Regions from separate parts of the Yersinia massiliensis genome, predicted to be linked through region 1. Evidence: predicted binding sites of a transcription regulator. Region 1 holds the regulator's gene; each other region holds the start of a gene.

Region 1 (4,657 bases):
TGGTCAGCGGAATGGGTTCACCAAAGTTAACATAGCCCTGACCGAGATTACGTAACTTGCGCAAGCCACGTAGCATCTGCAGTAAGTTCTCTTTCTCTTTGGTCGCACCACGCAGTTCTTTGGCGTAAGTGCCCACTTCCATGACATGCTCGTAGCCAATATAAATGGGCACTAAGGTAATGGGGCGTGACCCACCACGAAGCATGGCCTGAATGGTCATCGACAGCGTGCCGGTTTTAGGCTCTAACAAACGACCCGTGCGTGAACGGCCGCCTTCAACAAAGTATTCTACCGAATAGCCACGCGTAAACAGCTCACCCAAATACTCACGGAACACCGTTGAATAGAGTTTATTGCCTTTAAAAGTACGGCGGATAAAGAACGCACCCAAACGGCGGAAAATCGGGCCAGCAGGCCAGAAGTTAAGGTTAATACCGGCAGCAATATGAGGAGGTACTAACCCTTGATGATAGAGCACGTAGGAGAGCAGCAAATAATCCATATGGCTGCGATGGCAAGGCACATAAACAATCTCATGGCCATCTTGCGCCAACTGCCGTACTCGCTCAGCGTTATGGACGTTGATGCCTTGATACAGGCGGTTCCATGTCCAGCTCAATACCCTGTCAGATAGACGTACGGCTTCATAAGAGAAGTTTGCCGCAATCTCTTCCATCAACGTAATGGCATTTTGCTGTGCTTTCTCGTGGGATATTTTTTTAGTCCGCGCTTCATCGGCAACGGCTTTTTCAATCGCTTTAGAGGCCAGCAGCTTATTGAACAGATCCTGACGGGCTGGCAAACTTGGGCCGACCGCCGCCAAACGCTGACGAGAGAAGTGCATCCGCGCCACGCGAGCCAGTTTATGAGCGATTGTTTTATCTGTGCCATGCTCACTGGCCATCCGGCGCAGTGACACCGTGGTTGAGAACCGGACAAAACTATCGCGGCCTAGCCACAAGACAGCAAAGAACTTCTCAACGCCGTTCAATACCCGCAGATGAGGTGTGCCGTGACCTTCGCGCCCAGGTGAGCGACCAAACATCACGGAAACCGGTAGCATCTGGATATCTAATTCCGGATTATTACGATGTAAATCCAAATAATCGTGGAATAACTTCACTGACTCTTGTTTTGGTGCGTAATAGCGAAAGACCCTTGGACCATTATCGATAAAGACATGGCTTGGGAGTTGTACGCCATCAATTTCCAATGGAATCAAAGGGTCGGGCAGATCTTGTGCCTGACATTGCGCTCGCAAAGTCAGCAAATCTGCCTTGGAATTATAAGGTAAAACGTACAGAATTGGACGAGATGGGTCTAACCCTAACTCAGTCACAGGATCTGCCGGAATAACCTTGCTTTTTACCAACAATTTAAGTGGTAAATTCAATAACTTATAATATATTTTACGCCAACCTGACATGACAACTTGAAGCCTCTTGTTAGCAATTCATCGCAAGGATACCAGAAACTGGTTTTTAGATCTGTGGTGATGAGACAACAGAAAGCGGTAAAAATCATCATCTCCTTAAGATAAAGGCAATAAAACATGGCAAATCAGTTAACAGGGCTAACCCGAATCTACAAAGCAGCGGGTTATTCTGCGAAAGGCTTAATCGCAGCTTGGCACAATGAAGCGGCTTTTCGCCAAGAGGCTGTCGTTGCGCTCGTGGCTATCATACTGGCGTTCTGGCTAGATTTAGATGCTGTAGCCCGCATTTTATTGATTGGTAGCGTTGTTCTAGTGATTATTATTGAAGTTATCAATAGTGCAATTGAAGCGGTAGTCGACCGTATCGGCAGTGAGTTTCATGAGCTATCCGGCAGGGCTAAAGATATGGGCTCTGCTGCCGTGTTTTTAGCTGTTCTGCTGGCTATTTTTGTCTGGATATCTGTACTTTGGCACCATTTGAGTTGACGCTATGGCGCATAAAGCCGCGGCGAGTTCACAACAGGACACAATTAAGCTGTGATTAATCCCTGTTTTTATTCACTCTTTGGTTCCCAATATCCGCTTACCTGTATATACTCACAGCAAAACTGTATAAACAAACAGGGGGCGGAATGAAAGCACTTACGACCAGACAGCAAGAGGTTTATGACCTGGTGCGCGATCACTTGGCGCAAACTGGTATGCCACCGACCCGTGCTGAAATTGCGCAGCGTCTGGGATTTCGTTCTCCTAACGCTGCTGAAGAGCATTTAAAAGCATTGGCCCGTAAAGGCGTGATAGAGATTGTCTCTGGCGCTTCGCGTGGCATTCGTTTGCTGATGGAAGAAGAAGAGGGCCTGCCACTGATTGGGCGGGTTGCTGCAGGTGAACCACTGCTGGCACAGCAACACATCGAAGGGCACTATAAAGTTGATCCTTCAATGTTTAAGCCGAGCGCAGATTTTCTGCTGCGGGTTAATGGAATGTCGATGAGAGATATCGGTATTCTGGATGGCGATCTACTAGCCGTACATAAAACGCAGGATGTGCGGAACGGGCAAGTGGTTGTGGCACGTATCGATGATGAAGTGACAGTAAAACGCCTTAAAAAGCAGGGTAGCATCGTACAGCTGCTGCCAGAGAACAGCGAGTTTGAGCCGATCGTCGTTGATCTGCGCGAACAAAGCTTCACCATTGAGGGATTGGCTGTTGGCGTCATCCGTAATGGGGACTGGATCTGAATTAATTGACCGCAATATACCCTTCCCATCAGAAGGGTATATTATCCATTTCCCTACAATCTTTCTTATCATATTTAAATTGAGAGCATTCCGATAATACATTATTACCTGCTGTTTTAACTGAATATTCTCAGTCGCTATTTTTGCTTTCTTGATCTAAATCCAGTCATTAATATCAACCAGCCTTTAATTATCAGTCTCCTCTGCTATAGTTATTCCTACGATAAATATTTCTACTGATGCTTAAATAAGTTAATAACTATAAATTATTAGTTTATATAGATGGCGTTAGATGCTTATTAATATGGAAAATATTTATCGTGTTGAATTAAATAAACTGACTAATCCAAAGATTACGGAGATATCATGAACAAAGATCAAGCTGACGGTAACTGGAAGCAGTTTAAAGGTAAAGTGAAAGAGAAATGGGGTAAGCTGACTGACGATGACCTGACGGTTATTGAAGGAAAGCGTGACCAACTGGTCGGTAAAATCCAGGAGAAATACGGCTATCAGAAAGAGCAGGCTGAGAAAGAAGTGAAGGCCTGGGAAGACCACAGCAAATATCGCTGGTAGTCACATCACTAAATGGAATTAATCTGATATCGATACAAATGATTCGAATTTCTGCATGCTAGAATAATCACTATTAATTAAATAAGCCTCATATCGGTTGTTTAACTAAATTTATTATTCAATCATCTTTGATGATGCATGTTAATAATAGAGTCTATATTAGGATTTTCATTGGAATGATTGTTTGTATCGACGCGACACAAGGATGTGTCTCATATTTGCTGGTCATGGCTAATATTAAAAATAAGGCTGCCGTGATATCGACGACAGCTTAAACGAGATTCTTGGGCGTTGCTCTCTTTTGCCTCAATCACTTCTTTTTTGCCACAATTGAGTGGTCATGATCGCAATGATCATGGCTTTCACACGCTTCGATTACCCCGCATTCAGCACATAAACCATGCGCTTCAACCACACTATGACGCAGCGTAAAACCAGACTGTTTTGCTAATTGTGCCAATGCTTCTTCGATACCCACCGTAGTACGTTCAGTCACTATCTTGCACCTATCGCAGATAAAGAGGGCTGAGGTGTGGGTCGGCTCTTCAAAATGATGGCACAACACATAGCTGTTAGCTGATTCAACACGGTGGATAAACCCTTGTTCCAGCAAGAAGTCTAATGCGCGATAAACTGTCGGAGGCTTAGCCTGAGGCTCAGATACGCGCAGCAAATCCAATAAATCGTAGGCACTGATTGCGCCGGGCTGTTGTGCCATGAGGCGCAATACTTCAAGACGTTGCGGTGTCAGCCGGACGTTACGTTGTTGACACAAGCTTTCAGCTTGAGCCAGCAGTTTTTCCTGATTGATAGGGTTCATCATATACATCCCGCCGCAGTCGAATTGAAGGGATTTTACCATATTTACTGTTAATCGCCGATAGATGAAAAGGCGCAGGGTTGGCGAGCATCGCAATTTTGTCTTTTTAACTTCAATACTGGCCTGATATCGAGTTCTTCGTGTTACTAGACTGCCTAACCATCATGGCGAGATTTTACGGCGTGAGCGCTAAATTAAAGCGAACAAACCGAGCTGAATGGCTCGATTTGTTCATTTTTAGTTAGTATTAGAAACTATATTTGACGCCCAACATCACTGACGTATCGCTGTAACCATTGTTACCGATTTGCTGACCAACATTACTCCATAGATTAACGTTTTTATTTACCTTTCCTTCTACGCCGAGCTTCAGCTCCGCAATATTTGCGGCGCCTTCTTGCTGAACAATTGCAGTATCCATTCTTGTACCAAAATCTTTCGTATTATGGATCCAGTTGGCTTCGACGAAAGGTTGAATAACGTGTTCTTTATTCTGGTCACGGTAGTGATTCATAAAGGCTTTAGCCCCTAAGCGGGTTTGGATATTCCCCTCACCTTCGCTAGAAACGCGAGTGCCATTAGCTT
Region 2 (4,657 bases), 2.3 Mb from region 1:
CGAGAAATTCCGTTACAGCGATGTTCTCTTTCGTTTTCAGCGCTTATTGAACATGCAAGCCAGAGCCTGTATGCAGCTCTCACAATCCATACTAATGCGGCAAAAGTATCAACATGACCCTCGTTTCGAACGTGCCTTCACTTTTTTAGATGCTGCATTGGCCAGAGAGCTCGCTAATAATGAACACGCGCAGCAAGTTAAGGCGCTATCACATTTACTGAAAAACTTGCGGGCAATTGATGCACAACTGGCGGGAATTGAGTCAGAACAGGACTTAGCAGAAGACCCTCAACCAGAAAGCCGTTTATCTGACGATCGTCTGACTGGGTGGAGTGATATCAAGCTACGGATTAGCCGCCACCTGACACCAAAATCAGCACTGTTTCGCCATGCTATTCGGATGTCCCTTGTACTCTGTGTCGGCTATGCCTTTATCCAAGTTACCGGCATGCGCCACGGTTATTGGATCTTGCTAACCAGCCTGTTTGTCTGCCAACCCAACTATAATGCTACCCGTCGCCGCCTCGCACTTCGTATCATCGGGACGTTAGCTGGGATACTCATTGGCTTACCTATCCTCTATTTTGTGCCCTCTATTGAAGGGCAGTTAATCCTGATCGTCATTACGGGTGTATTGTTTTTTGCCTTCCGCAATGTTCAATATGCCCACGCCACAATGTTCATCACCTTATTGGTTTTGCTCTGCTTTAACTTGTTAGGCGAAGGATTTGAAGTCGCTGCACCACGTGTATTCGATACCTTACTCGGATGTGCTATTGCCTGGGTTGCCGTGAGTTTTATCTGGCCAGACTGGAAGTTCCGTCAACTCCCGACCGTCGTTCACAAAACATTGAATGCGAACTGCCGCTATCTCGATGCTATTTTGGTGCAATATTATCAAGGCAAAGATAATAGTCTGCCCTACCGTATTGCGCGCCGAGATGCACATAATTGCGATGCCGAACTCGCTTCTGTCATTTCAAATATGTCCGCTGAGCCCAAAAACAATCCAGAAACCCAAGAAGCAGCATTCCGCTTACTCTGCCTAAACCACACCATGCTCAGTTATATTTCTGCATTAGGTGCTCACCGCGAGAAACTGACGAATACGGCCACATTGAATTTACTCAATGATGCTATTTGTTATGTCGAGGGCACACTTGAGCAAGAGCAACCTGACAGCACACAAATGTCTCAAGTATTAACCGGCTTATCTACCCGGCTGCAAGAGTGCAATCCTGAGCCGGAGAGTAAAGACCAATTGGTGTTGCAGCAGATTGGCTTACTGCTTGAACTGTTACCTGAACTGAGTGAACTGAATAAACGTATCAGTCAGACCGGATAACTTTGTCTATCAGACAATAAAAGCGCCATGGGCTGATTTTTATTAGCCCATGATCAGGCTGTTTCATACATTGCGCCGATGTGTATTTCAAACCATTCAATCAGCTCAACTCGTATCATTAGTGGCAGAGCAGCGTAGTGATAGCCACTAATAGCCCCCGCTAGCGACAATAATATGTTTATCCCGAGCGAGCCTCGCAAAGCGCGTAATTTAAGGTAACACCGCTTTGCGCCTTCAAGGCGTAAATCTGATGCATTTTTGATACCGACTCGCCATAACAGGCGTTCGAGGCTGGCGCTCAGATTAGGTAAATCCTTCAGCCGAACAGTTGGCCCTTTTTTGCTTAAAATCTCAGTTTTAGCTTCTTCGTAAGCCCGCTTGGCAAAATGGCATAATGTCCGTTCGTCATCCCAAAGATAAGTATCCACCCTGTAATAGCGCAGTAGGATCGGCGCTCCGCGTTTGGCATAAACAAGGTTCGTCATCCCTCTGGCACGAAAGACTCCCTCGACCTGATCATTCGCCCGCAAATACAGTTCTCCCTCAGAAACGACCGCAAACATAATCCCATTAGCCAATAGGCTATAGCCGCCAAATTGTGAGCGGACCGTGATCTGACCTAAAAAATCAAAACAATCTCGTGCTTGCATGATTTTGTTTTCTGATGCGTTTTTCATGACTACTCCTTTAGTAAAAATCCGAACTAACGTCCCTATTCAGTTGCAATAAGTGTAAGAGGAACAACTAATTAAAAAATACTTAAAATGGATTACCGAGCCAAATACAAAATGAATTTGCACGGATTTACTTCACAATTATGCGAAGCGTCTTGTAAAAATTTAGTTGATCTTCTAACAAACAGTGACTACTGTATATGCATACAGCACACTACAGGCGAGGTTAATCATGCGCACTCAATCACTTAAACCTTATCAAGCTAATTATCATTCTCTTGTTACCAGCGATGCCGTGGAAAGAGTTGATGCACCATCAGATTGTGGTCTTATCAGTGAACTTGTGTACAGTGCAAACCAGCCTGCAGTAACCCAGTTATTGCTTCCTTTATTACAACAACTCGGTAAACAAGCTCGGTGGCTTTTATGGTTAACACCACAACAGAAATTGAGTCGTTTGTGGTTACAACAGTCCGGCCTACCCGCAAGTAAAGTCGTTCAAGTAAGACAAATCAGCCCATTATCGACTGTCGATGCGATGGAAAAAGCATTATTGACGGGAAATTACAGTGTCGTACTGGGTTGGTTACCTGAGTTATCAGATGATGATCGTGCTCGTTTACATTTAGCGGCAAAGCTAGGAAATACTTACGGGTTTGTTATGCATCCGCTAAATGACACAAAAACGGTTCAAGGACAGTGCGCAACGTTAAAAATTCATTCTTCTTTGTATCATTAAGTGAATTTAGGATTTATCCCATGAATTATTACAATTTTTAGCGCTTCCCACTATAAAACCATTATAAAGCGAGTCGGAATGCGGCTTTCAGCAGAAAATATCGAGGTTGAAAAGCCGTTTTTTACGGCTAAATCGTTAAAGAACATGCACTATTTCGCGTTTTTTTCAGGCAGATTATTACATCAGACTTGTAAGTTTCTCGCCACGTTGTAGACTTTACTTCGCTAAGGTTGCTCTAGAATGCCAAATCATACTGGCAACGTGATTAACGGGAGCGTTTAAACCTTAACGAAGAATTTTAACCAAGGGCTTGGCTTTTAAAAGCTCATTGCCTATTTGGATGATAACGAGGCGTAAAATGAAAAAGACAGCTATCGCATTAGCAGTGGCACTGGCAGGTTTCGCTACAGTAGCGCAAGCCGCACCGAAAGATAACACCTGGTACACCGGTGGTAAACTGGGCTGGTCTCAGTTCCAAGACACGGGTTCCATCATTAATAATGACGGCCCAACTCATAAAGACCAAGTCGGTGCTGGTGCGTTCTTGGGTTACCAAGCAAACCAATACCTGGGCTTTGAAATGGGTTACGACTGGCTTGGCCGTATGCCTTACAAAGGCGACACTAACAATGGCGCTTTCAAAGCACAAGGCGTTCAGTTAGCTGCTAAACTGAGCTACCCTGTAGCACAAGATCTGGACGTTTACACTCGTCTGGGTGGTCTGGTATGGCGTGCAGACGCTAGCGGTTATAACGCTGCTACCGATACACGCGCTACAGCGCACGACACTGGTGTTTCTCCACTGGTTGCTCTGGGTGCAGAATACGCTTGGACCAAAAACTGGGCAACCCGTATGGAATACCAATGGGTTAGCAACATCGGTGATAAAGCTACCGTTGGTGCTCGTCCAGACAACGGTCTGCTGAGTGTTGGTGTTTCTTACCGTTTCGGTCAGGATGATGTAGCAGCACCAGTAGTTGCTCCAGCTCCAGCGCCAGCGCCAGTTGTTGATACTAAGCGTTTCACGCTGAAATCTGACGTACTGTTCGCTTTCAACAAGTCAACGTTGAAACCAGAAGGCCAGCAAGCTCTGGACCAACTGTACGCACAGCTGAGCTCTATCGATCCTAAAGACGGTTCTGTTGTGGTTCTGGGCTTTGCTGACCGTATCGGTCAACCAGCTCCTAACTTAGCTTTGTCTCAGCGTCGTGCTGACAGCGTGCGTGATTACCTGGTTTCTAAAGGTATCCCTGCTGACAAAATCACCGCTCGCGGTGAAGGCCAAGCAAACCCAGTTACAGGCAACACTTGTGACAACGTGAAACCACGTGCTGCTCTGATCGAGTGCCTGGCACCAGATCGTCGCGTAGAGATCGAAGTTAAAGGCTACAAAGAAGTTGTAACTCAGCCACAGGCTTAAGTTTACTTCTTTCGTAAAAAACCCCGCATTGCGGGGTTTTTTTTATTCTCGCTGCAGTCTGATTATTTCTCTTTACCCAAAATATCCTGTAAGTCCTGCTTCAGCGATGACATCTGGTTAGCGTATTTCTCTTTACGCTCAGCATCTTCAATTAACTGAACAACTGTCTCCGAAAGCGTATTACCACGACGACGAGCGAGAGCAGCTAAGCGTTGCCAAACCAGAAATTCCAAGTCGATTGATTTTTTTCGAGTATGCTGATGCTCTGCGTTAAAATGCCGCTTGCGCCTGGCGCGGATAGTTTGCTTCATTCGCGTGGTGAGTCGCAGATTCATATGAGCATCAATCCACTCCAACACCTTCACTGGCTCACTTTCCAGCTTCATCAGTTGCTCCACAGCATCTGAGGCAGCACTGTTTTCGATGTGTCGGGTAATGGCCTCACCTTCGCGGTGTTTTTTGACCAAATATGCCCATTT
Region 3 (4,657 bases), 2.2 Mb from region 1:
TATCAGCTCTTCAACTTTTTTGCCCACAGTCATCATCAGGTCAGCAAACTCATCCACCATTACCACGATATAAGGCAGTTTCACCAACATTGGCGGTGAGATATCCATACTATCGGATGGTTTCCAGAATGGATCTGGAATCGGCCGCCCCATCGCTTCCGCTTGCGCTACGCGCTCGTTGTAACCCGCAAGATTACGGACACCTAAAGCAGACATTAACTTATAGCGACGTTCCATCTCACCAACACACCAACGTAATGCGTTCGCAGCATCCTTCATGTCAGTGACAACACCGGTTAACAAATGCGGAATACCTTCATAGACCGACAACTCAAGCATTTTCGGGTCAATCATGATAAAACGCACTTCATCTGGCGTCGCTTTATACAAGATGCTGAGGATCATCGCATTCACCCCAACCGATTTACCCGAGCCAGTCGTACCGGCTACCAGCAAGTGAGGCATTTTGGCTAAATCAGCCACCACCGGTTGCCCTGCGATGTCTTTACCGAGCACGATAGCCAGAGGAGAAGAATTATCACGGAATTTAGCGCAATCAAGCACTTCTCTCAGGTAAACCGTTTGACGGTGTTTGTTTGGCAGTTCAAGCCCAACATAAGGTTTGCCAGGAATCACTTCCACAACACGCACGGCAATAGCAGAAAGTGATCGTGCCAAATCACGGGAAAGATTCGAAATACGCGAAGCTTTAACGCCCGGAGCCAGATCTAGCTCGAAACGAGTAATGACAGGCCCCGGAGAAATACCAACCACCTCGGCTTTCACGCGATAATCGCCCAAACGCGCTTCAACCAAACGTGCTGTTTGCTCTAATGCAAACATATCAACTGGTTCTTCTTCCGCTGGCGGTGAAGAAAGCAGGTCGAGTGTCGGTAATGGTGTCGTCGGTTTGACCAAAGGCTGGTCATTTCGCATCAAGAATGGGTGAATCAAGCTATCCATCGCTGGCGTCGGTTCGACAGAAGGAGCAGCTTGGCTTGGTGGTATTGATTGCACCGGTGTTGTGGGTTGAGAAACCAACGGCGGTACTGGTGCGGTATAAGTCGGTGCCACCGCTGGTGGTGTGTACGCGGAGTACGTATTAGCTGAAGAGTGTGTATTAGCTGAAGAATAAGCAGATTGAGCCGGTGCTGCTGGCTCTGAATGCGCTTGATACCCAGATACATGTTGATGTGGCGGCTCTTGCTCCGAGTGATCTGACGAAAAAGTGCTGTTCTCAGCAACGGACTCACTCTGAGCAGAAAGCGTGAATAGAGGCTCACGCGGGCTCTCATCAACTAAATCAGCCATTGGCGAGAAAGTGAACGCGCTGTGGGTATCGACAGGCTGAACTCGTTCAGCTGCACTGCTTTCGCTATTCTCGATTTCACGACTATAAAGGTTATTTTCATGATGAGCAGCATCTTCACTTTGCGTGGTGCTATACCGTTGTTGCTGTTGTGCAGCATACGCTTGTCGCAATGCAGCCTCTTGCAGAGCTTGTTCATCTTCAGGCTCTGGCGCGGAGAAAATATTAACGCCAGCAGCATCAGGTTGGCCATAGCGCGCTGATTGTTGGTCAGCAAAGGCTTGACGTAATATTGCCTGTTGCAGCGCAGCATCATCCTCTGACTCACTTTGAGGATCAAATGACGTTGCATTTACCTGGGCGTTTTGTGCTTCTTCTTCATGCTGCTCACGTTGTTCCTGTTCAGCGATACGCTGCGAAGGCAGCTTAATGCCGTAAGAGGCCAATTCACGTCGCGTTGGAATACGTACCGGATTCGGCCGCGGTAATTCTGGACCAATCCCTTGCTTAACTTGCGAACTGCTATCGCTGGTCGCCGTAAATGCTGGCATAAATGTCGCGGCTACCGTACTTGCACCAACTACTCCAGCAACCGAAATTGGGTTAGATGGCGATGCCATACCCGCGGCCACATCCGCAGCAGTGAGGCCCTCAAGACCAGCCCCTACCCCAGGATTCATAGAAAGCAAGTTGTCCACCTGATCGCTATGACGCTGCGCGGTTGAAAAATCAAATGGCGAATGACGGGTCTGTTCTGCTGGTGTCTCCCATGACCCCATTTGAGGGTCATGGCGTTCAGCCGGTGACATGATGTCACGACGCGGGATTGGAGTGGATGATTCTTCTGGTATTTCAAAAGAATACAGCGGGGGTGTCGCGGAGACATTGTCAGTTGGTGAAACCAGACTGTTAGTAACCAAGGAGTTTAGGGCATGAGTATGAGCAGTATCATTATGACTAGCATCCTCATAACTCAGAACAGGGGGAGTAGCGACCTGTGCAGGAGCCGCCACTAACGCTGAGGAATCATCACTCTCTGTAGCACGTAGCGAACTCAGTAAAGGATCATATTCATCGTCATTTTCAGTTAACGGTAATGGCTCATCAGTCACAGAAGGTGCTGAAAAGAGGACATCATCCGCATCGGCATAAGCTGAATTTGCCGCTAGCGCACTAGCTGTTACAGCGCCTGCTGCCACGGCTTTTTTCGCCACCGAGTCTTTTTCTTGCTCGTTAGTCTGGTCATCATCTACATAGTCACTGCCATCCTCATCGTCGTAGCGCTCTTCGCGACGAGAACGATTAGTCATAAATGCCAGTGAACCTAAGACCACACCACCAATTTTTTCAGCGATGACCAACCAAGACCAACCGGTAAAGAGCGTTAAGCCAACAGCCCAAATACAAAGCAGCGTCAGTGTTGCTCCCACACCATTAAACCACGGCAACATAGCATTACTAAATAAGCTACCAATCACCCCACCCGAAGCGAAGTAATAGAGATCATCAACATTAAGCGCAGCCAAGCCGCATGACGTTAAAATGAGGGCTAATGTGCCTATAAGGCGTAATGAAAGTGCAAAGTAATCAACATGCTCACTGGCATCGCGCTGGCGAAATGCTGCCCAGCACAACATCACCATAATGACTGGGATTGCATAAGCCAAAACACCAAAGGTAAAGAACAGCGTATCGGCCATCCACGCACCTATACCCCCACCAAGATTGTGGATAGGTTCGTGCCAAGCAGTTTGGGACCAACTGGGGTCCGAAGGATTAAAACTCAGCAGCGCTGCCATTAAGTAGGCTGCAAGAAGGGTTACCACAATCAAAACAGCCTCAAGCAAACGACGCCCGCTGCTTAGCTTTTTCAGAGTAACTTCTTTGTCTTCTGTATATTCCTGGCTCAAGAAAGGCTCTCCAGGTTCCTGTTAACTGGTATGAGTAACAACGCCGAGAACCCTCCCGGCGTTGAAACTGTATGAATAAACAGGAGTGTAACCAAATTACTCAGGTTTTGCACCTGCCTGTTTACCGCGTTTTAATCACAAGGCGGTTACTCTGCTTCACTTCTTCCATGACCACATAGGTACGGGTATCGTTCACGCCCGGTAGGCGAAGCAAGGTCTCACCGAGTAAGGTACGGTAAGCGGACATATCAGGTACACGGGTTTTCAACAAATAGTCGAAATCGCCTGACACCAAGTGACACTCTTGAATTTCCTCAAGATTTTTTACAGCAGCATTAAATTGCTCAAACACATCCGGAGCACCACGATTCAGAGTAATCTCAACAATAACCAGCAATGATGCATCCAAATATTGTGGATTAAGCAGTGCGGTATAACCATGGATGAAGCCCTGACGCTCTAAACGGCGAACTCGCTCTAGACATGGTGTTGGTGACAATCCTACTCGTTTTGAAAGCTCTACGTTAGAGATTCGCCCATCCTTTTGTAATTCATTCAGGATGTTACGATCAATACGATCAAGCTCTTTCCCCGGCCGTTTTTTATTATCTATCATCTTATAGTCTCTCTTAATTTCCTTGAGTCTGCGGCATACCCTAAATGTAAGGACCTTTAGAGCTTGCTACAAACCACGACCCGCAGCCTGTTTTATGCAAATATATCAACACGTTGTTAACTCACACCCTGTCTGTCCAACTGTATGCGAGGTACTCGATGATTATTAGCGTTGAGGAAGAGATAGCGCATCACAAACAACCGCAGATACATCCCCCCTACGGTTATTCGATAACTGACTCCACATGCCATCCAGTATTAATCGAAAACATTCCAGGGTTTTCGCTTGATGTCAGTGACACCAAAACTGAAATTATGGCGCGCAGATAATTTCTTCTTCCTATGATGTTTTCGCAAATGCGCAGCCGATTGTCAAAGTAAAAGAAGTTAAATCAGTAGAACGTGCCAGAATTAAAATCTCAGCCCCCTTCACTTAGCTATTTTTTCACCGCTTATTTGCGATAAAATGGTGCAAATTTCTCTCTATCTAAGACAGCTTTTTTTAGGCGCATTGGCTCACAAGCCACATTCTTTATGGGGTCAACGCTTTTTCAGGTTTTTTTTTCCATAACGTAGAAATCAATTTTGGTCCAATTTGTCACCAAACTTAATTTTCTTATCCGGTAACTGCCGATTCTCAATACATTTAGTCTATTAAATAGGCATTGCCTATCAAACAAATCGCTATCAACATTTTTGTCTGCTTTTTTTCATGCACAATTTTCCCTACAATCGCTAATATTGTCCGCCATTGTGGGAAAGAGGTATTCATGAGCACGGCTAAACATAGCAAATTGATTATTCTGGGTTCTGGCCCTGCAGG

The links. Region 1 encodes LexA, which represses DNA repair genes until DNA is damaged. Its sites were predicted from a motif close to TNCTGTATGTACATACAGNA; they were not measured.
Region 2: a site for LexA is predicted at 2,212-2,231, ahead of sulA (SOS-induced cell division inhibitor SulA). Genes of this name have one in related genera too.
Region 3: a site for LexA is predicted at 3,285-3,304, ahead of DA391_RS14470 (DNA translocase FtsK 4TM domain-containing protein). Genes of this name have one in related genera too.

Annotation. Positions count from the first base shown of each region.
Region 1 is NZ_CP028487.1:345,594-350,250, forward strand. Features, by position in the region: gene plsB (glycerol-3-phosphate 1-O-acyltransferase PlsB) at 1-1,426, opposite strand, end outside; gene DA391_RS01570 (diacylglycerol kinase) at 1,553-1,921, shown strand; gene lexA (transcriptional repressor LexA) at 2,068-2,676, shown strand; gene DA391_RS01580 (CsbD family protein) at 3,043-3,252, shown strand; gene zur (zinc uptake transcriptional repressor Zur) at 3,563-4,072, opposite strand; gene DA391_RS01590 (autotransporter outer membrane beta-barrel domain-containing protein) at 4,320-4,657, opposite strand, start outside.
Region 2 is NZ_CP028487.1:3,015,253-3,019,909, forward strand. Features, by position in the region: gene yccS (YccS family putative transporter) at 1-1,345, shown strand, start outside; gene DA391_RS14195 (TfoX/Sxy family DNA transformation protein) at 1,399-2,022, opposite strand; gene sulA (SOS-induced cell division inhibitor SulA) at 2,252-2,758, shown strand; gene ompA (porin OmpA) at 3,117-4,178, shown strand; gene matP (macrodomain Ter protein MatP) at 4,241-4,657, opposite strand, start outside.
Region 3 is NZ_CP028487.1:3,089,489-3,094,145, forward strand. Features, by position in the region: gene DA391_RS14470 (DNA translocase FtsK 4TM domain-containing protein) at 1-3,219, opposite strand, end outside; gene lrp (leucine-responsive transcriptional regulator Lrp) at 3,341-3,835, opposite strand; gene trxB (thioredoxin-disulfide reductase) at 4,605-4,657, shown strand, end outside.